3 regions of the Desulfuromonas sp. KJ2020 genome follow, and region 3 is predicted to be linked to each of the others. Evidence: predicted binding sites of a transcription regulator. Region 3 holds the regulator's gene; each other region holds the start of a gene.
What was found. The regulator HrcA, encoded in region 3, represses chaperone genes, less so after heat shock. The targets are predictions, from matches to a motif close to TGTTAGCACTCNNNNNNNNNGAGTGCTAACA.

Region 1 (9,578 bases), 590 kb from region 3:
TTGTGAGTCTGCGCCGTACCGTCAATCTGTTTGAGGCAGCCGCTGAGTGTGAGGGCGGCCAGAACACTCAACAGTAGAGTCAGGGCGCGCGTAAGCTTCAGAGGGCGGGTGGGTCTGCTGGCGTATCGCATAGTGGCCTCCCTGGCACGAAGGGCAGCGAATCTCTTACTTTTAATTATACACCCTTCTGGCCGTCTCACCGGCTCCGGTGGCAACTGACCTTGAAAAAAACGCCCCGCAGGAAAGACGATTCCTGAGGGGCGTTGTGATGTCGCGGGCTACTCTCAGCCTCGGGCCTCAGGTAGAAGCTCCTCCAGCAGGGTGAATAATTCCTCCAGATCGGCCGGGGTGAAGTCGGCCATGTGTGGAATGCGGAAGGTCTTGTTCTTGATTTTGCCGTAGCCGTTGTCAATGGCGTAGCCCCGCTCGCTGGCCAGCTTCTTCAACTTTTCCAGATCGGTGCGCTGGTCGTTTTGCCCGGCAGTCAGGGTCATGGAACGGTAGCCCTCGGCGGCGAAGAGACCGAATCCCTGCGCCTGGATCCACTGGCGGGTCATCTCAGCCATCTGCCGGTGGCGGGCGTAACGGTTGTCGAGCCCTTCCGCCATCATTTTGGCGAGCTGGTGGTCGAGGGCGTAGATGAGGCTGATGCAGGGCGTGCTGGGGGTGTTGTCCTTGAGATCATTCTGCTCGAACTCTTCGAAGTCGAAGTAGTAGCCGCGATCGGGCGTCGTCTTCGCCTTGTCGAGAGCCCGGCGCGATACGGCGAAGACGGCCAGCCCCGGCGGCAGGCCGAAAGCCTTCTGCACGCCGGCCAGACAGACGTCGGTCTGCAGGGCGGCCAGGTCGAGCGGGACGGCGCTCATGGAGGAGACGGTGTCGACAATAAAGGAGACCTCGGGATATTTCTTCATGACTTCGGCGATCTCGGCCAGAGGAGACATGACGCCGGTGGAGGTCTCGTTGTGAACGACGGTCATGGCGTCGTACTTGCCGCTGGCCAGGGCGCTGTCGACCATTTCCGGCGTGATGGGCTGCCCCCATTCGGCGCTGAACAGATCGGCTTCGAGCCCGCAGCGGCGGGTGACGTCGTGCCATTTGGCGCTGAAGGCGCCATTGGCGAAGTTCGCGCAGCGCTTCTGCACCAGATTGCGTACAGCCCCTTCCATGACCCCGAAGGCGCTGGAGGTGCTGAGAAAGACGGGATCGCTGGTATTGAGAAGCGTCTTGAGGGCCCGGGTCACCCGCTGATGCAGGACAGCGTATTCTTTCATACGGTGCCCGATCATGGGGGCGCACATGGCCTCCATGACGTCGCGACTGACTTCTACCGGTCCGGGGATGTAAAGTTTCTTGCCCATCGTCGAGGTCTCCTTACTCGTAGGGACAAAATAAAAAACGCCTGGCTCCAGTGATGATGGGGAGCCCAGGCGAACGGCTGACCGGGCCTTGATATCCTGCTCCCCGGTGGTATCCCACCTTTCGCCAGTCACAGGAGGCCCTTGAATTGTTCGGTTAATCTGGCGACTCATTAGCATATCCGCCGGGGCGCTGTCAAGCCGTTCGCGCCAACGGTCGCCCCGGTTCAGGCAAATGGCGGGGCTGGACTGGACGGTTGAGAATTTTCTCCAGAAACCCCTTGACATTCTATCTGAGCTGATTATATTTAGCGCTGTTGTTAGCACTCCCTGTGAATGAGTGCTAACAACAGCGCTGGCGAAAGGCCTTGGGAGTCTATCCCTGATTTCATTTTAGAGTGAGAAGAAAGGAGCAGAAACATGAACATCAGACCGCTGCACGACCGTATCATTGTGGAAAGAGTGGAAGAAGAGACCATGACCGCCGGGGGGCTCATCATCCCCGACTCCGCTAAAGAAAAGCCCCAGCAGGGTGTTGTTGTTGCCGCCGGCAAAGGCAAGGTGACCGAGGACGGCAAGGTGCTTGGCATGGACGTCAAGGTGGGCGACAAGGTGCTGTTCGGCAAGTACGCCGGTACCGAAATCAAGATTGAAGGCAAAGAATTTTTGATGATGCGCGAGGATGACATTCTCGGCGTCGTTGAAAAGTAATCCGTATATCAAATCTGACAAGGAGGATATAGATTATGGCAGCTAAGGAAATCAAATTCGGGCAGGACGCCCGTGCAAAAATTCTCAAGGGCGTTAACGCCCTGGCCGATGCCGTCAAGGTAACCCTGGGCCCCAAGGGTCGCAACGTGGTCATCGAGAAGTCTTTCGGCGCGCCTTTGATCACCAAGGACGGCGTCACCGTCGCCAAGGAGATTGAACTCGACGATAAGTTTGAAAACATGGGCGCCCAGCTCGTCAAGGAAGTCGCTTCCAAGACTTCCGATGTTGCTGGTGACGGCACCACTACCGCGACCGTACTGGCCCAGGCCATTTACCGCGAAGGTGTCAAGCTGGTGACCGCCGGTCACAATCCCATGGAAATCAAGCGCGGCATCGACAAGGCGGTTGAAGTCTGCGTTGCTTCGCTGAAAGAGCTCTCCAAGCCCATCAAGGATCACAAGGAAATCGCCCAGGTTGGCACCATCTCCGCCAACAGCGACAAGACCATCGGCGACATCCTGGCCGAGGCCATGGAGAAAGTCGGCAAGGAAGGGGTTATCACCGTCGAGGAAGCCAAGTCGATGGAGACCACTCTGGAGACCGTCGAGGGCATGCAGTTCGACCGCGGCTATCTCTCCCCCTATTTCGTGTCCGATGCCGAGCGTATGGAAGCCGTCCTCGAAGACGCGCTGATCCTCATTCACGACAAGAAGATCAGCAATATGCGCGATCTGCTGCCCATTCTTGAGCCGGTGGCCAAGCAGGGCCGTCCCCTCATGATCATCGCCGAGGACGTGGAAGGTGAAGCGCTGGCCACTCTGGTGGTCAACAAGCTGCGCGGCACCCTGAACGTCGCTGCCGTCAAGGCTCCCGGCTTCGGTGACCGCCGCAAGGCCATGCTTGAAGATATCGCTGTCCTCACCGGCGGCAAGGTGATCTCCGAAGACATCGGCTTCAAGCTGGAGACCGCTACTCTCGATATGCTCGGCCGCGCCAAGCGCATTGTCATCGACAAGGACAACACCACCATCATCGACGGCGCCGGTGCCGAAGCCGACATCCAGGCTCGCGTCAAGACCATTCGCGCCCAGATGGAAGAGACCAGCAGCGACTACGATCGCGAGAAGCTGCAGGAGCGGCTGGCCAAGCTCGTCGGCGGCGTCGCCGTAGTCAAGGTCGGTGCGGCTACCGAGACCGAGATGAAAGAGAAGAAGGCTCGCGTTGAGGACGCTCTGCACGCCACTCGCGCCGCTGTTGAGGAAGGGATCGTCCCCGGAGGCGGTGTCGCTCTGCTGCGCTGCATCGCCGGTCTGAACTCCCTCAAGCTGGCCGGCGAAGAACAGTTTGGTGTCAATATCGTCAAGCGCGCTCTCGAAGAGCCTCTGCGTCAGATCGCTGCCAACGCCGGCATGGAAGGCTCCATCGTCATTGACAAGGTACTCAGCAAGAAGGGGTCCTTCGGTTTCGATGCTTCCGCCGACGTCTATGGCGACATGATCGAAAAAGGCATCATCGATCCGACCAAAGTGTCCCGCAGCGCCCTGCAGAACGCCGCTTCCGTGGCCGGTCTGATGCTGACCACCGAGGCCGTTATCGCCGAACTGCCCAAGGACGAAGCGATGCCCGCCATGCCCGGCGGCATGGGCGGCATGGGCGGCATGGGCGGCATGATGTGAGTGCGACGAGAGTCGCGTAGGTAGCTAGCCTAAAAGGTACCACGCTAGTAGCGAGGGGGGCTTTGTCCCCCTCGCAAATGCTACGCAGCAGGACTTCTTCGTAAGCCCTGAAAAACCTTTAAAATTAGCATAAAATCCCGGTGTCCGGGCTTATTGTCCGGACCTGGAAACTCGTCTTGCATATATACATCCCTACGGGATTATACATACAAGATGCACAGGTATTGGATAATAGTCCAATATCCCTCAATGAGAGGGGTAGCTTAGTGTGCTGGTTGAACTAGAGTTAATCAGCTCTCGGAAGAACCCTTTCAAAGGTTGCAAGAAAATCTTGCTGCCATCAAGAAGATTGGGTAATTGCGCGAAACGACAAGCTGCCCACCACTTCACAAGTGATAGATTCCTACGGCCAAAATGCTCTTTGACCAAACGCGTCTATCAATCAATGAATGTCTTTCGGAAAACATCCCGAAGGCATCCTCTCAAAGAAGGAATTTCTGTTGCTGCTTCTTATAAAGCAGTAACGGGGATATCCAGGATCATTATGCTAGCGGCTGCTAAGCCTGCCGGCGTAAGCCAATCCTTGCATTGTCTCGACCAAAAAATAAAAATATTTTTGGTAGTGAGACCAGTTGTCCGACCAACTGTAGCCTAGGGGTAGTGCGTCACTGGTAACGGTGAGGTGCGAAGCTCCCTGACAATGTACCCCCGTATCTGCGGATTTTGATCATCGTGAGATGACAGAATGATACTGCCAGCGACACGGTCGTTGAGGGACTAGGCTGGATGGTATGGTTAACACATGTGAACTGCTGATAAACACCGTCAACCGCACAGAGCCAAATGTCGCTGATAGGCTCTAACCAAAAGGTATGTGACAGGACCGTCCTCTTCCATCTGGGGCGGCGTCGGCAAAATTGTCACCGGTGAAAAGGCAGAACCTAACCCATTCGTGTGCAAGGATTGGAACTCGGTAAGCCCGTATTTCCGCCCACTGGGCAGGTGAGCCGTGAGGCGAGCTGTTGGGAGTGCGGGTAAAGGATGCCGGAGAAAGCGAATGCCTGACTGTAATGGTCGGGATAGGAGCCATTGCTCCGACCCGAAAGGGTGCAGACTTCCGGCGGGTCTTTATGCGTGTGAACACGTGTAAAGCTCTCTAAAAACGGACGGGCATAAACCCAGTCCACAATCAGAACTCCGAAGGGAAAAAGAAACACATTTTCCCTTCGGGGGAGAGGTGCGTCTTTTGTCCCCTAGGTGTTCCAACACAGGAGGACAGCAAGATGAGCACCGAAAAACAGGGGCCTGCGTCCTTCCATTTTCCGGAACACTGGCATGCCATCGATTGGTATCGGGTGCAAAGGAAGGTGAGAGGGCTACAGGTCAGGATCGCGCAGGCGACCAAAGAGGGTCAATGGAGACGTGTTAAACAGCTACAGCGTCTTCTGGTCCGCTCGTTTGCAGCTAGGGCATTGGCTGTCAGACGAGTTACCGAAAACCGGGGCAAAAGAACGCCCGGTATAGATGGGGAGTTGTGGAGTACCCCTAACTCCAAATGGAAAGCCATCGAGCGGTTGAAACGGACAGGATATCGTCCCAAACCGCTACGTCGGATTTATATTCCGAAGTCGAACGGCAAGCGTCGTCCGCTCGGAATCCCGACGATGTCAGACAGAGCCATGCAGGCGCTTTACCTGCTGGCCCTCGAACCGGTCTCGGAAACAACCGCTGACCGGAACAGCTATGGCTTCCGTCCACAGCGTTCCACGGCCGACGCAATTGAGCAATGTTTTGTCAATCTCAGTCGCAAGAACTCGGCCGAGTGGGTTTTGGAGGGAGATATCAAGGGATGCTTCGACAACATCAGCCACGACTGGTTGCTTGAACATGTTTCTATGGACAAGCAGGTTTTAAGGAAATGGCTGAAAGCGGGCTACATGGAGTCGAACCGCTTCAATCCGACAGAGGCCGGTACTCCGCAAGGAGGTATTATCTCGCCGGTATTGTCTAACCTTGCGCTTGATGGTTTGGAAGGAGTGCTTGAGGAACATTTCGGGCAGAAGAACACCAAGAAGAGCTACAAGACCAAGGTTAACTATGTGCGTTATGCAGATGATTTCATCATTACCGGCATCTCGAAAGAGTTGTTGGAAACAGAAATCAAGCCGATTGTCGAAGCCTTTATGCTGGAGCGCGGTCTGCAACTGTCAGCAGAAAAGACGGTAATAACGAATATTTCTGAAGGGTTTGACTTTCTTGGCCAAAATATCCGCAAATACAATGGCAAAATGCTGATCAAGCCGAGTCGGGGTAATATGCGGGCGCTCTTGGCCAAGGTGCGGAACGTGATTAAGCGGAATCCAACGGTACCCACGGATATTTTGATAAAACGACTCAATCCCATATTAAAGGGTTGGGCTAATTATCATCGACATGTGGTTGCCAAGGAGACCTACAATTATGTCGATTACCGTACTTGGAAACTCCTGTGGAAATGGTGCCGTCGGCGACATTCAAAACGCCAAAAGCGCTGGATTAAAGAAAAATACTTTAAAACAGTGGGTACCCGGAACTGGGTTTTCCAGAGTGTCAGCAAAAATGGGGATCATTTTTCACTCATCTATGCTAACGACACGCCCATCAAGCGGCATACTAAGGTTCAGTCTGAAGCGAATCCGTACGACCCAGAGTGGGAGATTTATTTTGAGAAACGCCACGAGCGGATCTGGAAAGACTCCTATGTGATTAGACGGAAACTCTACGGACTCTGGACGGAGCAGGACAAGCGATGCTTGGTTTGTCATCATCCCATCACCAAAGACACAGATTGGGATATTCACCATCTGGTTCGGCGGATTGATGGGGGAAGTGACAACCTCTCCAATTTGGTACTGCTGCACCCCACCTGCCATACGCAGCTACATGCTGCCGGTTTAAGGGTGAGGAAGCCGGTTCGGTCATTGACCGGACTTATAAAGGCTTGAGCGGAGTGCGGGGAAACTCGCACGCTCCGTTCTTAGGGGAGGGGCGGCCAGCAATGGCCGCTCCTTACCCGACTGACCGCTGCTCTTTGAGCTGCACTGGAACAACCAAAAAATCCCCCGGAAGCAATTCCGGGGGATTTTTTTTGAGCTGATAAGAAAGGGCTGGCGGATCAGAGAATGTAATCGGCGACCCGCTCCCGGGGCATAGGCGACACTTCGACGGTCCAGCTCTGCTCCCCCTGCCGCAGCAGCACCTCCAGGCGCGGTTCGTCCTTACCCTTGCCATAGGACGCCAGAATGGCCGCGGCGGTGGTCAGATCGGCAGGAGAGGCGTCGCCGGTGACGACACCAAGGGGGCCGGAAAAGTTGAGCGTGCGCAGGAGGATGTCCTCCGGGCGAAGGAGGCTTTTCAAGGCCTCATTGCTGACCTTGTCCCGGCCGAGGGTCAGTTTGGCGCTGTCCGACAATCGGTACTGGCGCCCGAGTTTGAGGTATTCGACGTCGATGACGCTGGCTTGCGGGTTGTACGCGAAGAGGTCTTTCAAGCGCCCGGCAAAGGATTTTTCCGTCAGCAGACACCCCCCCCCCGAACCGGGGTATTCTACCAGTTTCCATTCGCGGGCCAGTTCTTCCTGTCGGCGTCGGGTGCGTCCCTGAATATCCAGCAGGCGTTCACGATCAACCAGCCCCTGTTCTTCCATGGGGGTGATGGGCAGCAGTTTGGCGCTCAACGGCCGCAGGATGCGATTAGGGAAGTCCGAATAGTTGGCCACGGCTTTGAGAGCGCTGAGATTCTGGCTCATGGGGCGCTGCCCAAGCACCTCACCGGAAAAGAGGAAGTCATACCCTTCATCGTTCATGATGCGCCCCGCCAGTCGGAACATCATGGCATGGCAGTCGATGCAGGGGTTCATGTTGCGCCCGTAGCCGTATTTGGGATTTTTCAGCATCTCCAGGTGGATGTCGCCGATATCCCGGATCAACAGGGGGATGCCGATCTGGGAGGCGGCTTTTTCAGCTTTTTCCGAACCGAAAAACGGAGTGACAAAAACGATGCCCGTGACATCAACGCCTTGCCGTTTCAGGACCATGGCGGCCAGAATGCTGTCGAGACCGCCGGAAATCAGGCCGAGGCCTTTGCTCATAACGTTACTCCTTGCATGGTGCTGTGTGCGCTCAGGCTGTCTGCTGCACTGAGGTAAGAGGGGCGCCCGGCTTTAGAGCCGCTTGCCGGAAACAAAAAAAGAGGCCCGTTGCCGGGCCTCCGGGATGTGGGTCTGTCGAAAAGTTTATTTTTTGTGACACCTGGCGCAGTTGCCTTTAGCGTCGAAGGCCAGTTGGCCGTTGTGACAGATGCCGCACTGTTTGCCGGCGTAGATTTCGTCCATGGTGATGGTCACGGTTCCTTTTTTCATGGCCGGAAAGGTGTCCTTGTTGTGGCACTGGGCGCAGCTTTTGGCGGCATCGTTATGCAGTTTGCCGTCAAAAATCACTTTTCCCATCGGGCTCTTGTCAAACTCGAGGGTTCTGCCCGGGGGGACAGCGAGGGCTGCGGTGGCACCAAAGGCGAACAGAACAAGAACGAAAGCCAGTTTTTTCATGGTAAATCTCCTTCACATAAGGTTGGAATGTCTGAAATCACTGTCTAATTATGCCCTTTGCCAGGGAAAGTGCAACTGGCCTCCTCAGGAGCCCTGACTGTCGGGATAGAGGCTCAGAGCCTCATCGACCAGTTCCAGCAGATGGACAGCCTTCTGATGCTGTCCGGCATGGTTGAGACTGTCCTGCAGCTGCATGATGCAGCCGGGGCAGTCGGTGGCGACCCGTTCGGCGCCGCTGGCCTCGATGTTGGCCGCCTTTTTGGCGCCGATTTTTTTGCTGGTGTCGTAGTGATAGACCGAATAGGTGCCGCCCAGGCCGCAACAGGTCCCGGCCCCGGTCATCTCAACGAAATCAACCTGGGGCAGGGCCTTGAGGATAAGGCGCGGTTCCTTAGTGATGCCGCGGGTGCGCAGGTGGCAGGGATCGTGATAGGTGACCCGGGTGCGCTGGGCCGTTTTGGGCAGGGCGGCCAGCTTCTCGGGGAAACCCTGCTCGACCAGAAAGACGAAAATGTCCTTGGTTTTGGCCGCCAGTTTCTCGAAATCGCCTCCCATCTCGCCATAGATTTTGCCGAGACCGGCGTTGCAGGTGGCGCAGGCTGTGACGACGTAATCGACGGGATGGCGATTGAGGGCGGCCAGGTTCTGCTCGGCCAGTTGCTCGACCACCTCGCCAGCGCCGGCGCTGACGGCGGGCAAGCCGCAGCAGGCCTGATCTTTGGGGATGACGATGGTCACGCCAAGAAACTTCAGGGTCTTGAGGAAAACTTCACCGATCTGGGGATACATGTAATTGATGCCGCAGCCGGTGAAAAAAGCCACGGTGGGCGCCCCTTCTTTGCCGGGGATAATTTCGGGGTGCTGCTCCCGGAAGGGCTTGGCGGCGATAGGCGGCAAGGTGCGGTCCCGGTCGAGATACGGGGCGGGAAAGCGCAGGCGCAGGCCGCTGTTTTCCGGTAGCTTTTTGAAGAGCAGGGAAGAGAGCGCCCCGCCCGTCTTGGCCAGCGTGTTCATGAGTTTGGGGCGGCCCAGGACGGCTGCGACCCCCTTGCCGAAACTGCTCAGGCCGCGCTCCTCGGCAATGCGGCGGCGGGCGGCGGCCACAATGTCATCCGTAGGCACCTTGTTCGGGCATTGGGCGCAGCAGCTGCCACAGAGCAGGCACTGGCTCATGTCCTCGAGGACCTTGGCCTCCAGGTCGACCTGTCCTTCCAGCAGGGAATGCGCCAGGGCCACCTTGCCCCGGGC
Region 2 (9,578 bases), on a different contig from region 3:
AGGGTTTCCACGTTCTTCCAGGGAGGCAGGTTGATGGTGATCAGATTGGGGAAGCCTTTGCGTCGCAGGCGAAACTTCATCCAGAGCCAGCAGGCCCGGTTGTGAAAGAGACCATGAAGCAGGATGATCGGGGTTTCGCGGTTTTCCGGGCGGGGCTGCTCTTTGAAGGGAATCCAGCCGAGGGGGTGAAGAACGACCGTAAGCGCCAGAAAAGCAGTCTCGGCCGCCATAAGTTTTATGGCCAGCCAGATCTGCCCCGGCGCAAAACGGTGCTCAACCAGCTGGGGATCGGTGCTGGCGGCCTCATACAGAGCGATAGCGTAACTCAGGAGCACGATCAGGGCGATGGCGCCGACATAAACCGAAAAAACCAGCCAGAACAAGGTCATATCTCCTCCAGTCAACGCATATTATGACACCCAGTTGGTGAGGCGTCAACGCACAAAAGCTCTTATGTTGAAAGGGATAAGTCCAAAGAAGGCAGAAATGATCGCGGCCATGGCCTACCTGTGTTACCATGGCTGAACTCTTTTCAAGGGAGTCTACCGTCGTGGATGAGTTGCTGGATCAATTTTCCCGCCATCTTTCCGTGGAGCGAAATGTCTCGCCCCACACTCAGCGGGCCTACCTGCAGGACCTCAAGGATTTTTTTACCTTTTTAGACGGTTTGGCGGAAGGGAACGAACGTGCGGACCACGGGGTTTCCGCCGTGAGCAAGGTTGTCCTCCGCCGCTATCTGGCGCTTCTGCACAAGACTCACCGCAAAAGTTCTATCGCCCGCAAATTGGCGGCCCTGAGGACTTTCTTTCGATTTTTGCAGCGAGAAGGGGTTGTTTCGGTCAATCCTGGTGAAATGGTAGGGACGCCGCGCCAGGAGAAATACCTGCCCCGTACCTTGTCCGCCGACGAAGCCTACGCCCTCATGGAGCGCGGCGGCGGAGCCTCCCTGCGTGATCGGGCCATTCTGGAAACCCTCTATTCCTGCGGCTTGCGTGTGGGGGAGCTGGAATCCCTGAACGTGGGGAGTATCGACCTCGTGGAAGGGGTGGTGCGCGTCGTCGGCAAGGGCAGGAAGGAGCGGATTGTCCCTATCGGCAGCAAGGCGCGAACAGCACTCCACGACTACCTGGAGAGCAGGGTTGGCGTCAAGGATCAGGATCCCCTCTTTCTCAATCGTTTCGGCAAGCGACTGACCTCCCGCAGCATCGAACGAAACCTGAAAAAACATCTTCTGCAGGCCGGCATCCTGCGGGACGCAACCCCTCATGCCTTGCGCCATTCCTTCGCCACCCATCTGCTCGATAGCGGCGCCGATCTGCGGGCCATTCAGGAACTTCTCGGCCATGCCTCCTTGTCCACCACGCAGAAGTATACCCAGGTCAGCGTCGACCATCTGATGTCCGTCTATGACAAGGCCCATCCCCGCAGTCGAAAAAAGTAGTCCGCCATAGTGATTCTTTCTCTCTAAGCTCTCCCCCCAAAAAGACCTTTACGGCCTTTATCGCGGTTTTTCACGACTTTTAAGAACCTGGTTGTACAGATTGTGGAGTTGCCTGGCCTCGTACTCGGCATCGTATGCTTCGGGGTGAGGTTGGCTGAGGCGTTGACGTAGCTTTCGGGAGGAGCAGAGAGCCTCGGCTTGGTGGAGAAAACCCGCTGCATCCCGGTAAAGCAGGCCGTTTTGGTCGTGGTACACAAAGGCGGCATTCCCGGGAATATCGCGGGCCAGGATGGGCCGACCGATAACAGCCGACTCGATCAGGGCGTTGGGCATGCCTTCATTGAGTGAATGATTGAGAATGACATCGGCCGAGGCGATGGCCGCCGGCATGTTGGCTGTGGGGATTGTGCCGATATATTCTGCCCACGGCCGACTTTGGATTTCTTCTAAAAAGAGCCCACTGTAGGCGATGTCGAGGATCGGGCCACAGAATACGACCGTAAAATCATGGCGGTCCGCTGCCAGTCGGTCGAAGAGGTGCAAGAGTTCGCGGTTTTGTTTGACTGGGCGGATGCTGGCCGGATGCAGGAAGAGAGTGCAGTCCGCCGGAATACCATGCAGGCTTCTCAGGTCATAAGGAGCATTGTCCAGGATAATGCCAGGGGGTATGTACTGGAGACGCGAGGCAAACTGGGGGAAATCCTGCGGAAACGTTGAAGCTGTCACCCGATTCTGGGTGATGATGGCCGCCGCCTGGGACAGAACACTCTTGACCGTTGTGTCCCTTTCAGCCTGGTGGATGTCCTCATGGATGTCGGTGCCGGTGAGGGTGACGACAAACGGATGCTTGTGGACTTGGTCGCTGTTCAGGAAGGGCGCTCCTGCGCGATAGGCATGCAGGAGATGATAAAGGTCGGGCTGAAAGGAAAGGGCAAATTTGTCGATCTCGGCCGATTCGTCGGGGCAGACCTCTAGGATGTCAACCAGGCAGCCTGAGCGGGAAAGGGTCAGTTGGTGGCGGCGGGCGGTGACGCCGTTGCCGGTTTCCTGCGGTTGGCGGGGGGTAATAATCAAAACGCGCATGCAAGAGCTCCGAAGGTGGTGGTCTGGATCTGCCGCGCCGCCAGCTGTGTCTGGAAGGATGAAGAAGCCAGAGCCTTGAGTTCCTTGAGACGTTGAGGACCGGAGAAAGATCCTTCCCTATCGGGGTAGCCCGGATGAACCATCAGTTCCCAGGTTCCGTCCGAAAGCTGTTGAAAGAGGTGGCATAAAGACTCTTTCGTTAGATCATGGAGCAGGCTCATCCCTAAAAGCCCGTCGGGGGCAAAAAGCCCGCTTTTTTTAATCTTGGCGGCGGCCATAGGAGCAAGTCGCCGGTAGAGGGACATTTCTCTGGCCAGCAATGGCGGCAGGGGGCCAATGTCCTCTTCTGCCGGCAACGGCAGGCGAAGGGCGGGAATCCCATGTTCCCGGGCGAGGGCGATGACCATGTCTGTCAGCTCGGGAAAGAGGAAAAAGTGCTGATGGGTGTCGAGATGATCAGGCTTGAGGCCGGCTTCTATCACTCGACCCAATTGAGCGGATAATTCGTCGAAAACATCCTGGGCATTGCGCAGTGGCCTGTCCAATAGGGACCTGAGCCGGAATTTGCCCGGGAAAAAGCCTTTGTTGTCCGTGATCCCCGGCAAGGCGCCTGCAAGAGGGCGACCCTCGGAAAGATTGAGGTGCACGCCAATGGGCAGGCCATGATGGATGGCCAGTTGGGCCGCCTCCTGAAAAGTCGGCCCATTGGCCAGGATGGAGGCGCTGGAAATCAGGCCCTCCTGAAATGCCCACAGAATCCCTTTATCTCTGCCCGGCCCGCTGCCGAGATCATCTGCATTGATAATCAGCCGAATCATGTCGACATGATAGCACAGCCATTGCGTAAGGTTGAGAGGGATGAAAAGAAAAGAAGCCCCTTCGGTCGTCCGAAGGGGCTCGTATTGCAAATATCAGAATTGCTGCAGATTATTCGCAGAGATCCACTTTGATGTCCCAGTTCTTGATCTTCATGGTGCCATTCTCAGCCAGGTTGAGCTGCATTTTGAAGGCGCGATCGAAGAGCTGAGGCTCGTGGCCGATCCCTTTGGCCAGGGTTTCTTTCTTGGCCATTTCGAAGTAATCGGTGAGGATCGGCTTGTAGTCGGGGTGAGCGCACTTGTCGATGATAACCTTGGCGCGATCCTTCGGCGCCAGGCCGCGCAGATCGGCGAGGCCCTGCTCGGTGACCAGTACGTCGAGGTCGTGCTCGGTGTGGTCGATGTGCGGAGCTTTGGGAACCACGCAAGTGATGCCGGTCGGATCGGTCTTCGAGGGACGTACCGAAGGCGAGTGCATGATCTTGAGGAAGCCGTTGCGCAGGAAGTCGCCCGACCCGCCAAGACCGTTGATCATGCGGGTACCGCCGACCAGGGTCGAGTTGGCGTGAGCGTAGATGTCGAATTCAACCGGCGTGTTCATGGCGATGACGCCAAGGCGGCGGATCGGCTCAGGTGCGTTGGAGATGGACAGGGGGCGCAGCACGCATTTGCCGAAGTATTTGTCCCAGTTTTCGAAGAAACGGGGGAACCCGGGGCTTTCGGACAACGACAGAGAACAGGCCGAAGCATAGTTCAGTTTGCCTGAGTCAAAGAAGTCGAGCATGGTGTCCTGCAGAACTTCCGTGTAGACCGACAGGTTGCCGAAAGGTCCTTTGGCCAGACCGCCGACAACAGCGTTGGCGATAGAGCCGACACCGGACTGCAGGGGCAGCAGGTTCTCGGGCAGACGGCCTCTCTTCACTTCATGGGAGAAAAACTCCATGATGTGGCCGGCAATGGCTTCGGAGGTGTCATCCATCTCGGCGAAGGCACGGCCTTTGTCGCGCCGTTTGGACTCGACTACGGCGATGATCTTCTCAGGGTCGCAAGGCACATAGGGGGTGCCCATGCGAGTGTGAGCTTCGGTGATGAGGAAAGGCTGCCGGCGGGGCGGCTTGTTCTGCATGAAAATGTCATGGATGCCTTCGAAGGAGGGCTGTCCAGTGTTGACTTCGATGATGATCTTGTCGCAGAGGTGAAGGGCTTCAGCCACGATGCCGCAGGAGGTAGTCAGGGCCAGGCCGCAGTCCTCGGTGATGGCGGAGACTTCGACGATGCCGATGTCGTAGCGGCCGTTTTCAGTGTAAAAGCCGTAGCCGGCGTCCTGGGCGAAGAGGCCAAGGTGTTTGTCACCCATGCGGATGCGACCGGCGTTGATGCCGGCAGCAATGTTCTTGCCGGTCTGATAGGGCCAGCGGCGGTCGATCATGTCGAGAGTCGCCCAGCGGTCTTCCGTCTCGGCGCCGACAGAGGCTCCGATGAAGAGGTTGAACTTCATTTTGCCCTGCAGGTTGTTCTTCTCGACATAGTCGGCGAGTGCAATGGGCACTTCCTTCGGGTAGCCAGCCGGAGTGAAGCCGGACCACATCAGGTTTTGGCCGGCCTTGAAGTGCTGAATGGTGTCTTCAGCCTTGCAGACCTTGCTCAAGAGCGATTTGCGTCGAACGCGACTTTCCAGTGTGCCAAATTCGGACATTCTCTCTCCTCCTCTGTAATTTTTCGGTAGCGCCCTTAATGGTGCGTTCCGAAGGGGCATTGTGACTTGCGATTAAAACAGCGTGAAGCTAAGTTCAGATACGTTCTTAATTGCCAAAAAAATCACAAAATCAATTGCTTGGGGATTTGTGGAACATGGAAGCCGGGCAGGCTGCTTGGCTCTCAATTTCTAACAATAAAATTACGTTATAGCAATGGGGGTTTTTATAATATGCCGCCAAAGGCAAGTCAAGGGAAAACGTTCCTGCGCCCATTTCGGTTTTGCGGCGCGAATATCCGTCCCTGAACCGCTGTGGTGTGTCTTTTCCGGTTGGGGATGGGGCCGGGTACAGGAGAAAACCTCCTGATACTGTATACAGTATCAGGAGGTTTTAGGTCAAATGTAAAATAGGAATTACCATGTAGGGTAGGGCCGCCTTCACCTTTACGCATGCTGTTCGGTGATTGAGGCGTCCCGGCATGGGAGTCGGTCGGAAAAAAAGGGGGGGGGCTATTCAGAATTCTTCAAGTTCTTCTTGCGCTTTTTCCGCATAGGGACTTTGGGGGAATCGCTGAATGAGCGATTGAAACTCGTCTCTGGCCTCAGCGGTTCGGCCAGCTTCGAACAGCGCTTTGCCCAAAAGGAAGGTGGCGCGGTCTCGCTGGTAATAATGGTCAGGGTAGAGTTCCGATACCCCCTGCAGACGTCGGATGGCGGCATCGTATTTGTCTGTCTTCAGGTAGAACGCGCCCACATAGATTTCGTGAGCCACAAGATCATCCAGGCATTGAAGGCGATAGGCCTTTATGTCGGCGGCTTGGGGGAAATCGGGGTAGGTTTCGAGCAGGGTATTGAAGGTGACCAGGGCGTTACGGGTCGCTGTCTGGTCCCGGTCGATGGACAGCTTTTGCTTGTAATAGGACATACCCAACTGATAGAGCACCTGATCCATCTGGGGGTAGGACGGGTGCTGCTTGAGGAACTCCTCGTAGGCCACTGCCGCTTCCAGGTATTGCTTGGCCAAAAAATGCGCCTCGGCGATCTTCAACTCGGCCAGCATGTTCATTTCCGGTGAATAGAAGATTTCCCTTACCTTTTCGTAGGATTCGATGGCCTCGGGATAGCGCCGACTTTCAAACAGAACTTCCGCTTCCTGAAAATAATCGGCTGCCGTTTTTTCTTTGGGGGGCGTAGGGGCGCACGCGGCGACCAATAAAAAAGCCAGAGACAGCCAGAGAGTTGATTTCATAAGTATCCTTGATGGGCTAACGCCTCGATTGTCCGGTTCACGAAAGATCCACACGTTAAGGGATGCCTCGCTATTTGTCAATCGTCATGGTGGGCTCTCCGTCAATCCGACTCACTCAGCAGAGGCTTGATCTTGTTGAGCGCGTTTTTTTCCAACTGGCGCACCCTTTCACGACTGATGCCGTACTCGTCAGCCAGATCCTGCAGGGTTTTCGGAGAATCGGTCAGAATTCGTGCTTCGATAATCCGTTTTTCCCGTTCGTTAAGTGAAGCGAGAGCTCGTTGGGTTTGGGAGGAGAGTTGGCTCTGCTCTTCTTTCTGCAGGAGAAGTTCTTCCTGAGAGGCTCGTTCGTCGGCCAGGCTGTCCATGAGGGTGTAGTCATCCCCTTCCACCAGTTCCAGGTCGAGGGAAGTGTCGCGGGCAGACATCCGCAAGGCCATCTCTTCCACATCGGCATCCCGCACGTCCAGCTCCCGGGCGATTTCCCGCGTTTTCTCGCGACCGGCCAGTTTGTGCAGGGCCGCACGGGTCTGGTTGAGCTTGAAAAAAAGTTTTTTCTGGGCCTGCGTGGTGCCGATTTTAACCAGGGACCAGCTCTTGATAATGTAGTTGTGGATGTAGGCGCGAATCCACCAGACCGCATAGGTGATGAGGCGAAGGCCCCGTTCGGGGTCGAATTTCTTGACGGCCATCATCAGGCCGATATTGCCCTCCTGAACCAGATCAGCCATCTTGATGCCATAGCCCCGGTATTCGTTGGCGATTTTGACGACAAAGCGCAGGTTGGCGCAGATAAGTTTGTGCGCTGACTCGATGTCCTCTTCCCGGCGATAACGGTTGGCCAGTTCGACCTCCTGCTCGCGATCAAGAACGTCAAAAGCATTGATCTGTGCCATGTAGTGGTCAAAAGAATCCGTCGGTATGGGCAGATTCATGACGCTCATGGATGACCTCCTGAAAGATAACGTGATTTTCGTGTTTTGGCACTCAGGTGCCTAGAGTGCTAAACATATATCAAAATGAATGATATTGTGCAAGCGGCATCCTGGCAGTGGTATTTGTGCAAAAACACAGTTATTCCCATAGACGATTGCCGGTTGACAGGGGTCGGTGTGAAACCGATAATGCCTCATTCATGTTTTTGAGGGGGGCTGGGGGCAGGCAGCATGCAGATTCTTTATATCGGTATTTTAGGAGGACTGGGCTGTCTGGCCCGCTATTTTGTTTCCGGTTTGACCTACCAGCTTTGCGGCCGCGGTCTTCCCTATGGAACCCTGGCGGTCAACGTGATCGGCTCCTTCCTCCTGGGGGTGATCATGGAAGGGAGCCTGCGCAGCACCCTTCTTTCACCTGAACTTCGTATGGGCCTTACCGTGGGCTTTATGGGGGGATTTACCACGTTTTCCACCTTTTCCTATGAAACCCTCCGCCTGCTCGAGGAGGGGAGTTTTCTGCAGGCCGGCGCCAATATTCTGCTTAACGTCGTTGTGTGTCTGGTCTTTGCCGCTTTCGGCTTTTTTCTGGCTCGTCAGTTATAGGAGGGCATATGGCGCGACTCGATGGGGAACAGACGCTCATGCGCATATTCATCGGTGAAAGCGATCGCTGGAAACGTCGCCCCCTTTACGAGGCTCTGGTCGAGTTTTTGCGTGAGGAAGGATTTGCCGGCGCCACTGTTCTCAAGGGAATCATGGGATTTGGCGCCAACAGCGTCACCCACACCGACCGACTGCTGCGCCTCTCCGCCGACCTGCCGGTTGTCATCGAAGTGGTGGATTCCCAGGAAAAAATCGACCGTGTTCTGCCTCAACTGGATACCATGATCAAGGGCGGCATGATTACCCTCGAACGGGCTCGCGTCATCCGCTATTGCGACAATCTGACCGAAAAGGGATCATCGCATGATCAGTAAAATATTAGGTTTTTTAGCAGGATCGGAAGCTGGTGGCTCATCACCCCAAGGTGCCGAACGCATCCAGGTGGCCACCTGCGCTCTCCTGCTTGAGCTGGCTCACGCCGATAGCGAGTTTCAGGCGATCGAAGAGGAACTGGTCAGGGATCTGGTTCAGAAAAAATTCTCCCTTTCCGACGGAGCGACCGAAGAATTGCTGGAGCTGGCTCAGGATGCCCGGGCCGAGAGCCTGGATCTTTTTCAGTTCGCCCGGCAACTCAATGAGTATTTCAGCCGCGAGGAGAAGCTGGCCGTCGTCGAGGTGGCCTGGCGCATTGTCTATGCCGACGGTGTCCTCGACCGTTTCGAGGACGCGCTTATGCGGCAGTTGACCACCCTGCTGCGTCTTTCTCCCAAAGAAGTCATCGCCGCCAAACTCAAGGTTCTTGAAGACGTCCGTTCCTCCGAAGGCTGACGCGGCATGGTTCGCCAACTCTCCCACATGTCGTCCTGGGCGCACCAATTTGTCGGTGAAATACTCTCCGAAGGCGACCTCGCCGTCGACCTTACGGCCGGCCTGGGCAAAGATTCCCTCTTCCTCTCCCGCTGCGTCGGTCCCTCGGGGCAGGTTCTGGCCTTCGATATTCAGCAAATGGCTCTGCAGATCAGCCAGCAGGTTCTGCTGGAAGCCGGTGTCGAAGCGCCCATCCTCGAGGCCGGTGCCATGGTGCCGGCCTCGCAGCCAGGGGTCTTGCTGGTCCACGACAGTCACGCGCATCTGGCCAGCTATCTGGCCCCGTTTTCCCGTCCTCCTCAGGCCCTCATGGCCAACCTCGGCTATCTGCCTGGCGGCGATACCGCCATTACTACGCAGGGGGATTCCACTCTGGCCGCGGTCGAGGCCGCTCTCGACGCCCTGGCCGTTGGTGGACGACTTGCGCTGGTGCTCTATGTCGGTCACCCGGAAGGCCGCAAGGAGGCAACCTTGCTCCGCCAGCGCTTCTCGCAGCTTAGTTCAAGGCAGTGGTACGTCCTGAGGCTGGAGACCTGTAACCGGCAGGAGGCTCCATTTCTGTTGGTGGCCGAAAAGAGGCGCTAACCCGCTCAAACTGTAGTTTCGTAATAAAAAGCAAAGGGCCCGGAGAAAATCCGGGCCCTTTGTCTTTTCAGGAAGATGCTGCTTTAACTATTCCGGAACCACGGCGCAGCAGGTGATGTCAACGCGGCGGTTCTGCTGGCGCCCTTCGGCCGTGGCGTTGTCCGCCACCGGCTGCTCTTCACCCAGACCGCGGGCCGTGAGTTTGTCGGCGCTGAGGCCGAAGTTGTCGATGAGGTACTGGCGAACACTTTCGGCTCTTCGCTGGGAGAGCTGCTTGTTGTAGTCAGCGGCGCCGGTGCTG
Region 3 (9,578 bases):
TCTTTCCGGGGGTGCCCATCGCCCTGCGCGTCGACGCCATGGGGATGTTTTTCGCCCTGGTCGCCTCCTTCCTGTGGATCTGTACGTCGGTCTATTCCATCGGCTACATGCGGGCCCTCGAAGAACACGGCCAGACACGCTATTTCGCCTCCTTTGCCCTGGCCATCTCCGCCACCATCGGCGTCGCTTTTGCGGCCAACCTGTTTACCCTCTATCTCTTTTACGAGGTGCTCAGTCTTTCCACCTACCCCCTGGTCACCCATGAACAAAATGACGAGGCCCGTTTTTCCGGGCGCAAATACCTGACCTATATTCTCGGCACCTCCATTGGGCTGGCTCTGCCGGCCATGCTCATCACCTATGCACTGGCCGGGACGCTCGATTTCCGTCACGGCGGCATTCTGGCCGGCAGCGGCGCCTCGCCTTATCTGCTGGCCCTTATCCTGGTCTTTTTCCTCTTTGGTTTCGCCAAGGCTGGCCTCATGCCTTTCCACGGCTGGCTGCCGGCGGCCATGGTGGCGCCGACGCCGGTAAGCTCCTTTCTGCACGGCGTGGCCGTGGTCAAGGTCGGGGTCTTCTCCATCCTGCGGGTGGTGTTTCACATTGTCGGCCCCGATTTTCTGCAGGAGATCAACCTCGGCTTCATAATCACCACGGTCGCTTCAGTGACGCTGCTGGTGGCCTCCCTGGTGGCCCTGACCCAGGATAATCTCAAGCGCCGGCTGGCCTATTCCACCATCGGCCAGCTCTCCTACATGGTGCTGGGGGCCGGTATGCTCAGCGCCGCCGGCATGACGGGCGGCACCCTGCATATCGCCATGCACGCTTTTGGCAAGATCACCCTCTTCTTCTGTGCCGGCGCCATTTACGTGGCCGCGGGAAAAAAATACATCAGCCAGATGGATGGCCTCGGTCGGCGCATGCCGGTGACCTATATGGCCTTTCTGCTGGGTTCCTTGAGTATCATCGGTATGCCGCCGTTGGGGGGCTTCATCAGCAAGTGGTACCTGGTCATCGGCGCCGTAAACAGCGACCAGCTGATTCTGCTGCTGGTGCTGCTGGTCAGCTCCCTGCTTAATGCGGCTTATTTCCTGCCCATCGTGTACCGGGGCTTTTTTGCCAAAGCGCCCGAAGGGGAGGAAGAGGGAGGAATCCGGGAAGCGCCCATTTTCTGCCTGATTCCTCTGTCGGTCACCGCCTTGGCCTCCCTTGGCCTGTTTTTCTACCCGGACCTGTTCCTGCGGCTGGCCCGCATGGCTCTGTTTCCCTGAGGTACTGCATGAAAGCAGATCAAAAAGCAAAGAAGGAGTTCGATTGGTTCGATCACCCGCAGAATATCCGCAAGTTGCGGATCGGCTTCTACGCCGTGCTGGTTTTGCTGGTGGTCCCCGACTTGTTTCTGCACAAGCACACCCTCTTTTCCTCTGTGGAGGCCTGGCCCGGATTTTACGCCCTGTTCGGGTTCATTGCCTGTGTAGCGATCATCCTGATTTCCAAAGTGCTGGGCTTTGTGCTGAAGCGCCCCGAGGACTACTATGACCGCTAGCGTGCATCCTTCCCTCTTCTTCCTGGCCGCCGCGGTGCTACTCTGGGTGCTGCCACTGGCGGGACGTCGTCTGCTCATTCTGTTGGCACCGGCAGCAGCCTTCTTCGTGATCACCCAGCTCGAGCCGGGCCTCGCCTACGGCTACCAGCTCTTCGGCTTCGACCTGAATCTGCTGCGGGTGGACAAGCTGAGCAAGGCCTTCGGTTATGTCTTTACCATCAACGCCTTTGCCTGTTTCCTTTTCGCCTTTCATCTCAAAACCCGCTATGAACATGCCGCGGCGCTGGCCTATATCGGGGCCAGCGTCGGGGCGGTATTTGCCGGAGACCTGATCTCTCTCTACCTCTTCTGGGAGGTCATGGCCGTCACCTCGACCTTTCTGGTGCTGGCCCGCCAGACGGAGCGCGCCTACGGCGCCGCTTTCCGGTACGTCATGGTTCACATCTTCGGGGGACTCTGCCTGCTGGCCGGCATCCTGCTGCAGGCCAATGCTACCGGCTCCGTCGCTTTCGACGGCTTCAGCCTGCAGGGCCTGCCCACCTATCTGATCCTCATCGGTTTCCTGGTCAACGCCGCCGCCCCGCCCCTGAGTTCCTGGCTGTCCGATGCCTATCCTGAGGCCACGGTGACCGGCGGCGTCATCATGACGGCCTACACGACCAAAACGGCGGTCTATACCCTTATTCGCGGTTTCGCCGGCTGGGAAATCCTCATGGTGGTCGGCTGCTTCATGGCCCTGTACGGGATCATCTACGCCATTCTTGAAAACGATATGCGCCGCATTCTGGCTTATTCCATTATCAACCAGGTCGGCTTCATGATCTGCGGTATCGGCATCGGCACCGCCATGGCCCTCAGCGGCGCCGTGGCCCATGCTTTCGGCCACATTATCTACAAGGCGCTGCTGTGGATGAGCGCCGGGGCTGTCCTGTACATGACCGGCAAGAGCCGTTGCACCGACCTGGGCGGCCTCTACAAGACCATGCCCCTGACCATGATATTCGGGACGATCGGTGCCCTGGCCATCTCCAGCTTTCCTCTCTTCTCGGGCTATACGACCAAGCCGATGATTATCGAGGCCGGCGTGCACGAAGGATTCTTCTGGGTCTGGCTCATTCTGGAAATTGCCTCGGCCGGCGTCTTTCTCCATGCGGGCATCAAGTTTCCCTATTTCGTCTTTTTTGCCAAGGACAATGGACTGCGCCCCGGCGAGCCCCCCAAGCACATGCTGGCGGCCATGGCCTTTCTCTCCTTTATCTGCATCTTCCTGGGCGTCTATCCGCAGCCCCTTTACGATATTCTCCCCTTCCCGGTGGAATATCATGCCTACACGCTGGAGCACACCCTTAACCAGCTGCAGCTGCTCATGTTCTCGGCGCTGGCTTTTTTCCTGCTGCTGCCTCTGCTCAAGCGAACGAAGACGATCTCTCTCGATACGGATTGGTTCTACCGCAAGGGGGGGGAGTTCTTCTATGCGCTGGCCGCCCATGTCTTCAACGGCCTCAACGCCTGGGCGGACAGGATCTTTGTGCAGCGCCTGCCAGCGCGTCTGGCCAGCTTTTTTGCCGAACCGGGGGCGAATGTACAGAAATACGCCCTGCGATTGCTCACCGAGGCAGCCGGCGATGACGGGGAGTATGCCGAAGGGGCCCGGCAGATCGACAAGCGCAGTCGCGCCGGTGCCTACCCCGTGGGATTATGGGTTCTGCTGGCCGTTGTCTTTCTGGCCATCATGTCTGTGCTCTTTTTCGCGGTGTAGCTGAGGAACGGACCGGTCAGGCAGGCCGGCCCATCAGGGAGGTAACATGGTGAATCGATTCTTGCTGGCTCTTGATCCCTCACCCCATTCTCGTCAGGCCGCTGAATACCTCGCCGCCATTGCCGGTCAACTCAAGGGCAGCCAGGTTGTGCTGTTGAGTGTTCTGCCCACTTGGCCATCCGGCGTGAACAGTCCGGTCACCGATGAGCCCGTTATACTGACCGGGGAAGTTCATGGCGGGGAGGACGCCGGGGAACAGCTCGGCCAGGCCCAGGCCTTCCTGGCGGAGATCGTCGCGCTGTTTAAGCGTCGCGGCCTCGAGGCGGACCGGATTCAGCGTCTCATCGTTCCCCAGGACAAGGGCGTCGCCGAAGACATCGTCGCCGCGGCCGAGAAGCACGAATGCGACACGGTGGTGGTGGGGCGGCGGGATCTTTCGGCTGTGCAGTCCATCTTTCTCGGTAGTGTCTCGTCCGAACTCGTTAAAAACCTGGAGGGACGCACGGTCTGGGTGGTTGAATAGCAACTCGCCAAGCGTCCTCTCCGCACAGTTATGAAAGCCCTCTATCTCCACATCCCCTTCTGTCTGCGCAAGTGCCCTTACTGCGATTTTTTTTCGGTTACCCGAACATCCCCTCTCTTTCAGGAATTCCCCCGACTCCTGATTGCCCATCTGCGTCTGCAGGCTGAACGGGCGACGGCCGGTCCTTTTTCCACCGTCTTTTTCGGCGGCGGCACGCCCTCGCTGCTAAGCCCGTCATCCGTGGAGGCGATCCTGGCTGAGGTGGATCATCTGTTCGGGCTGGAGGGTGAGGCGGAGGTGACCCTCGAGGCCAACCCTGGCACCCTGAGTTTGGAAATCCTTTCCGGTTTCAGGGCGGCCGGAATCAATCGGCTCTCCCTGGGGCTGCAATCCCTCCAGGATGACAAACTCAAGACCCTGGGGCGTCTGCATACGGCGGCGGAAGGCCGGCAGGCCGTAGGGTGGGCCAGACGGGCGGGGTTTGACAACCTGTCCTGCGACCTCATGTTTGGCCTGCCAGCGCAGTCGCTGCCCCAGCTGATGGCTGATGTGGAAGCCGTCCTCTCCCTGCAGCCCGAACATCTCTCCTGTTATGGCCTGACCGTGGAAGAGGGCACTCCTTTTGAAGAACTGCAGCGCCAGGCGTTGCTGCACCCGGCCGCCGAAGACCTCGCCACCGAAATGTATGTGGCGCTGCATGAGCGCCTGGGCGACGCCGGCTACGGCCACTACGAGATTTCCAACTACGCCCGGCCGGGGCGCGCCTGCCGGCACAACCAGGTTTACTGGCGGCGCCAGGGTTATCTCGGTCTGGGGCCTGGCGCCGCCAGTTTCAGCGATCAGGGCTGGGGGGCGCGGTGGGAGATCCCCCCGGATATCGACCGATATGCCCGGGCCCTTAGGGAGGGGCGGGATCCGCGGACCCACCTCGAGACCTTTGACCGGCGCGGGGCCATGGCCGAAACCCTTTACCTCGGCCTGCGCGAGGCGGCGGGAGTCGACGAGGCGCGTTTCAGGGCGCGCTTTGGTCAGGGCGTAGCCGAGGCCTATCCCGCCGCGGTACACAAGGCGGCACCCCATCTGGTTTACGAAAACGGGCGTTGGTATTTCGCCCTGTCAGGCTGGCTTCTCTACGATCATCTCATTCAAAATTTCCTGTAAAAAGACGCGATTTTCTCCCGGGTTTTGCCCTTGACAAAGCCAGGGGCCGTTGTTATGTTGTTCTCCGTTAGCACTCATAGGGTTCGAGTGCTAACAGGAAATGGCAGGGCCGGGTCAGCCGGCTCCTGTTTTTTGTGGGACGGTGCGATATGGCAGAAGACCTGAACGAACGTGGTCGCCTGATACTGGAAGCCATCATCGAGGATTATATCGAGTCGGCTGAGCCGGTCGGTTCGCGTAGTGTGACCCGCCGCCATCAGATGGGGCTGTCGCCGGCGACGGTGCGCAACGTCATGGCCGACCTCGAAGATATGGGTTATCTCGTTTCGCCCCATACGTCAGCCGGACGGATTCCGACCGAAAAGGGCTATCGCTTTTACATCGATTCCCTTCTGCAGGTTCGGCAACTCAGCCTGCGGGAACGCCAGGATCTGGAGCGCCGCTACCATTTCAGGGGGCTGCGGGTTGAAGAGCTTTTGCAGGAGGCGGGCAAGGCGCTGTCGGCCATCTCCAACTACACGGGGATCGTCATGGCTCCCCGTCTGGGCTCCACCGTTTTTCGCCATATCGAATTCCTGCGGCTGTCGCAGGGCAAGATTCTGGTGGTCTTTGTCTCCCAGAGCGGTCTGGTGCAGAACAAAATCATCGAGGTGGAGGAGCCCATCCGCCAGGATGAACTGGAAAAGATCACCAACATGCTTAACCATACCCTGACCGGGAAGACCATCCAGGAGATCAAGGAAAAGATCCTGGATGAAATGTCCCGGGAGAAGGCCCTTTACAACCAGCTCCTGCAAAGAGCGCTGCTGCTTTCGGGCGAGGCTCTCAAGGACGAACTCGGCGGCCAGGTCTTTATCGAAGGGGCGTCCAACATCATGGAGCAGCCCGAATTCTCGGATCTGGAGCGGATGAAACGTTTGTTCCGGACCTTTGAGCAGAAGAGTATGCTGGTCGACCTGCTCGATAAGAGTCAGAAGGCGCAGGGTGTGCAGATTTTTATCGGAAGCGCGACGGAATACAGTGAGATCGAAGGGTGCAGCCTGGTGACTTCCTCGTATTCCGATCGCCAGGGAACCATCGGAACCCTTGGGGTTATCGGCCCGAGCCGCATGCCCTATTCCATGGTCATCCCCATAGTCGACTATACCGCCAAACTGGTAAGCCAGATTCTGGCTATCGAATCGGAGTAGGAGAGCAAGACAGTGTCAGAGACCAAAAAGGAAAATCAGGAGATGCCCGCTGTGGGTGAAAAAGAAGAGATGCCGGCCGCTGAGGAGATTCCCGTCGGGGAACCCGGTGCCGAGTCGACTTCGGAAGCGGCCCTGGCTGCCGCCAAGGAAGAGGCTGCCCGCCATTATGATCAATACGTGCGGGCCTGCGCCGACCTGGAAAACTATCGCAAGAGAGCGCAGCGGGAAAAAGAGGATCTGGCCCGCTTTGCCAATGAAAATCTCATTCGCGAAGTTCTGCCGGTCCTGGACAATTTGGAGCGCGCCGTCGAGCATGCCTCGACGGAAGAAGCGACCGCCAAGGGTCTGCTTGAAGGGGTGCGCATGACCATGGACCAGTTCCGGAAGGCCTTGGCTAAATTCGGCGTCGTTCCCATCGAAGCGCTGGGCAAGCCCTTTGATTCTGCTGTTCATGAGGCCATGGGGCAGATCGAAAGTGCCGACCAGCCCCCCAATACGGTAGCGCAGGAGCTGCAAAAGGGCTATCTGCTGAACGACCGGTTGTTACGTCCGGCTCTCGTCATGGTGACGCGCGCGGCGGCAAAGACATCCGAGACAGAGAATCCCTGAAAAATTCGACCAAGAGAACAAACAGCTTAACGTCTAAAGGAGGATATATATTATGGCTAAAGTAATCGGTATCGATCTGGGAACGACCAATTCCTGCGTGGCGATCATGGAAGGTGGCGAGCCCATTGTCATAGCGAATTCGGAAGGATCCCGCACAACCCCGTCCATGGTGGCTTTCACCGAAAGCGGCGAGCGGGTGGTTGGCCAGCAGGCCAAGCGCCAGGCGGTGACCAATCCGGAAAACACCCTGTTTGCCATCAAGCGGCTCATCGGGCGCAAGTTCGACACGGAAGCGGTGGCCAAGGATATCAAGATCAGCCCGTTCAAGATCACCAAGGCGGAAAACGGCGATGCCTGGGTGGAAGCCCGCGGCAAACAGTACAGCCCGCCGGAAATCTCCGCCATGGTTCTGCAGAAGATGAAGCAGACGGCGGAGGATTATCTGGGCGAAACGGTCACCGAGGCCGTCATCACCGTGCCCGCTTATTTTGACGATTCCCAGCGACAGGCCACCAAGGATGCCGGCAAGATCGCCGGTCTGAACGTGCTGCGCATCATCAACGAGCCGACGGCGGCGGCCCTGGCCTACGGCCTGGACAAGAAAAAAGAAGAGAAAATCGCCGTTTTCGACCTGGGTGGCGGCACCTTTGACATCTCCATCCTGGAGCTCGGCGACGGCGTCTTCGAGGTCAAGTCGACCAATGGCGACACTTTTCTCGGCGGTGAGGATTTCGACCAGCGCATCATCGACTACATCGCCGATGAGTTCAAAAAAGATCAGGGCATCGATCTGCGCGGAGACAAGATGGCTCTGCAGCGTCTGAAGGAAGCGGCAGAAAAAGCCAAGATCGAGCTGTCGTCCTCCATGGAGACCGATATTAATCTGCCCTTTATCACTGCGGACCAGAGTGGCCCCAAGCATCTTAACCTCAAGCTGACCCGGGCCAAGCTCGAGAGCATCTGTGCCGATCTGCTCGATAAACTGGTCAACCCCTGCAAGATCGCCCTTAAGGATGCCGGCCTGTCGGCTTCGGAGATCGACGAAGTCATCCTGGTCGGTGGCATGACCCGCATGCCGGCCGTGCAGAAGAAAGTACAGGACATCTTCGGCAAGACGCCCAGCAAAGGGGTGAATCCGGACGAGGTCGTGGCGATCGGGGCAGCTATTCAAGGCGGTGTCCTCAAAGGCGACGTCAAGGATGTGTTGCTGCTCGACGTTACCCCGCTCTCCCTGGGTATTGAAACCCTGGGTGGGGTCATGACCAAGCTGATCGAGAAGAACACCACCATCCCCTGCAAGAAGAGCCAGATCTTCTCCACGGCTGCCGACAATCAGCCCGCTGTCTCGGTGCATGTCCTGCAGGGTGAGCGCGAGATGGCCTCCGACAACAAGACCATCGGCCGTTTCGAGCTCGTCGGCATCCCGGCGGCTCCCCGTGGCGTTCCCCAGATCGAGGTGACCTTCGATCTGGATGCCAACGGCATTCTGCACGTATCGGCCAAGGATCTCGGCACCGGCAAGGAACAGTCCATCCGCATCACCGCCTCTTCCGGTCTGTCCGAGGAAGAAATCGAGAAGATGGTCAAGGATGCCGAGAGCCACGCTTCCGAGGACAAGAAGAAACGTGAGCTGATCGAGGCCCGCAATCAGGCGGACAGTCTGGTCTACACCACCGAGAAGTCCCTCAAGGAGCACGGCGACCAGGTGGACGCCGACACCCGCAAGAAGATCGAGGAAGGCCTCGAAGCGTTGAAAAAAGCCATGGAGGGCAGTGACGCCGACGAGATCAAGAAGAAGTCGGAAGAACTGGCTCAGGCCAGCCACAAGCTCGCCGAGGCCATGTATGCCAAGGCCCAGGCGGCGGAAGGGGCTGCTCCGGAAGAGGACGCCACCGGCCACAAGGACTCAGGTCCTGATGACGTGGTCGACGCCGAGTTCGAAGAAGTCGACGACTCCAAGAAATAACAGCATTCCACAGTTTATCTGCAGCCCGGTAGGGGCACGGCGCGCCGTGCCCCTACCACCATTTTGACCCCAGGAAAAAGGATCGACCCTTGGCCAACGGCAAACGTGATTATTACGAAGTACTGGAAGTCAACCGCAATGCCAGCGAAACGGAGATAAAAAAAGCTTATCGCCGCCTGGCCATCAAGTTTCATCCGGACAAAAACCCCGGTGACAAGGAAGCCGAAGACCGTTTCAAGGAACTCTCCGAGTCCTACGCGGTGCTTTCCGATCCCCAGAAACGCGCCACCTATGACCAGTACGGCCACGCCGGTCTCGGCGGCGGCGGTTTTTCCTCTGAAGGGTTCGGTTTCGGGGGGAGTCCCTTTGAAGATATTTTTGGCGACATTTTCGGCGATATCTTCGGTGGCGGCACACGACGCGGCCGGGGCAGACGGGGCGACGATCTGCGCTATAACCTGACCATCTCCTTCGAGGAAGCTGCTTTCGGGGTCGAAACCAAGATTCAGATCCCCAAGTATCAGAGCTGCGAGGCCTGCGACGGCTCCGGAGCCAAGAAAGGGACCAGCGCCAAAACCTGTCCCACCTGCCGTGGGGCCGGACAGGTACGATACCAGCAGGGTTTTTTCTCCCTGACGCGACCTTGTCCGGACTGTGCCGGTGAGGGAAAGATCATCGACAACCCCTGCCCGGAGTGCAAAGGGAGCGGACGCATCAAGGGGAAGAAAACGGTTTCCCTGAAAATTCCGGCCGGGGTGGAAACGGGCAACCGTCTCAAACTCAACGGCGAAGGGGAAGCCGGTTCCCAGGGCGGTCCCCCTGGC

Region 1: a site for HrcA is predicted at 1,677-1,707, ahead of groES (co-chaperone GroES). Genes of this name have one in related genera too.
Region 2: a site for HrcA is predicted at 7,266-7,296, ahead of rpoH (RNA polymerase sigma factor RpoH). Genes of this name have one in related genera too.

The regions. Positions count from the first base shown of each region.
Region 1 is NZ_JAKUKE010000001.1:278,001-287,578, reverse strand. Features, by position in the region: gene MJO47_RS01330 (hypothetical protein) at 1-131, opposite strand, end outside; gene MJO47_RS01325 (alanine--glyoxylate aminotransferase family protein) at 285-1,361, opposite strand; ZMP/ZTP riboswitch at 1,418-1,503, opposite strand; gene groES (co-chaperone GroES) at 1,779-2,069, shown strand; gene groL (chaperonin GroEL) at 2,105-3,745, shown strand; gene ltrA (group II intron reverse transcriptase/maturase) at 5,029-6,729, shown strand; gene MJO47_RS01305 (thiamine biosynthesis protein) at 6,900-7,874, opposite strand; gene MJO47_RS01300 (cytochrome c3 family protein) at 8,019-8,330, opposite strand; gene MJO47_RS01295 ((Fe-S)-binding protein) at 8,415-9,578, opposite strand, start outside.
Region 2 is NZ_JAKUKE010000002.1:19,534-29,111, reverse strand. Features, by position in the region: gene MJO47_RS07800 (alpha/beta fold hydrolase) at 1-389, opposite strand, end outside; gene xerC (tyrosine recombinase XerC) at 551-1,441, shown strand; gene MJO47_RS07790 (glycosyltransferase) at 1,499-2,524, opposite strand; gene MJO47_RS07785 (carbohydrate deacetylase) at 2,512-3,342, opposite strand; gene MJO47_RS07780 (acetyl-CoA hydrolase/transferase C-terminal domain-containing protein) at 3,452-5,038, opposite strand; gene MJO47_RS07775 (outer membrane protein assembly factor BamD) at 5,553-6,287, opposite strand; gene rpoH (RNA polymerase sigma factor RpoH) at 6,389-7,231, opposite strand; gene crcB (fluoride efflux transporter CrcB) at 7,454-7,825, shown strand; gene MJO47_RS07760 (DUF190 domain-containing protein) at 7,834-8,199, shown strand; gene MJO47_RS07755 (TerB family tellurite resistance protein) at 8,189-8,653, shown strand; gene MJO47_RS07750 (class I SAM-dependent methyltransferase) at 8,660-9,277, shown strand; gene MJO47_RS07745 (OmpA family protein) at 9,365-9,578, opposite strand, start outside.
Region 3 is NZ_JAKUKE010000001.1:864,669-874,246, forward strand. Features, by position in the region: gene MJO47_RS03935 (monovalent cation/H+ antiporter subunit D family protein) at 1-1,271, shown strand, start outside; gene MJO47_RS03940 (hypothetical protein) at 1,280-1,546, shown strand; gene MJO47_RS03945 (Na(+)/H(+) antiporter subunit D) at 1,536-3,305, shown strand; gene MJO47_RS03950 (universal stress protein) at 3,352-3,828, shown strand; gene hemW (radical SAM family heme chaperone HemW) at 3,859-4,989, shown strand; gene hrcA (heat-inducible transcriptional repressor HrcA) at 5,139-6,179, shown strand; gene grpE (nucleotide exchange factor GrpE) at 6,192-6,788, shown strand; gene dnaK (molecular chaperone DnaK) at 6,841-8,754, shown strand; gene dnaJ (molecular chaperone DnaJ) at 8,844-9,578, shown strand, end outside.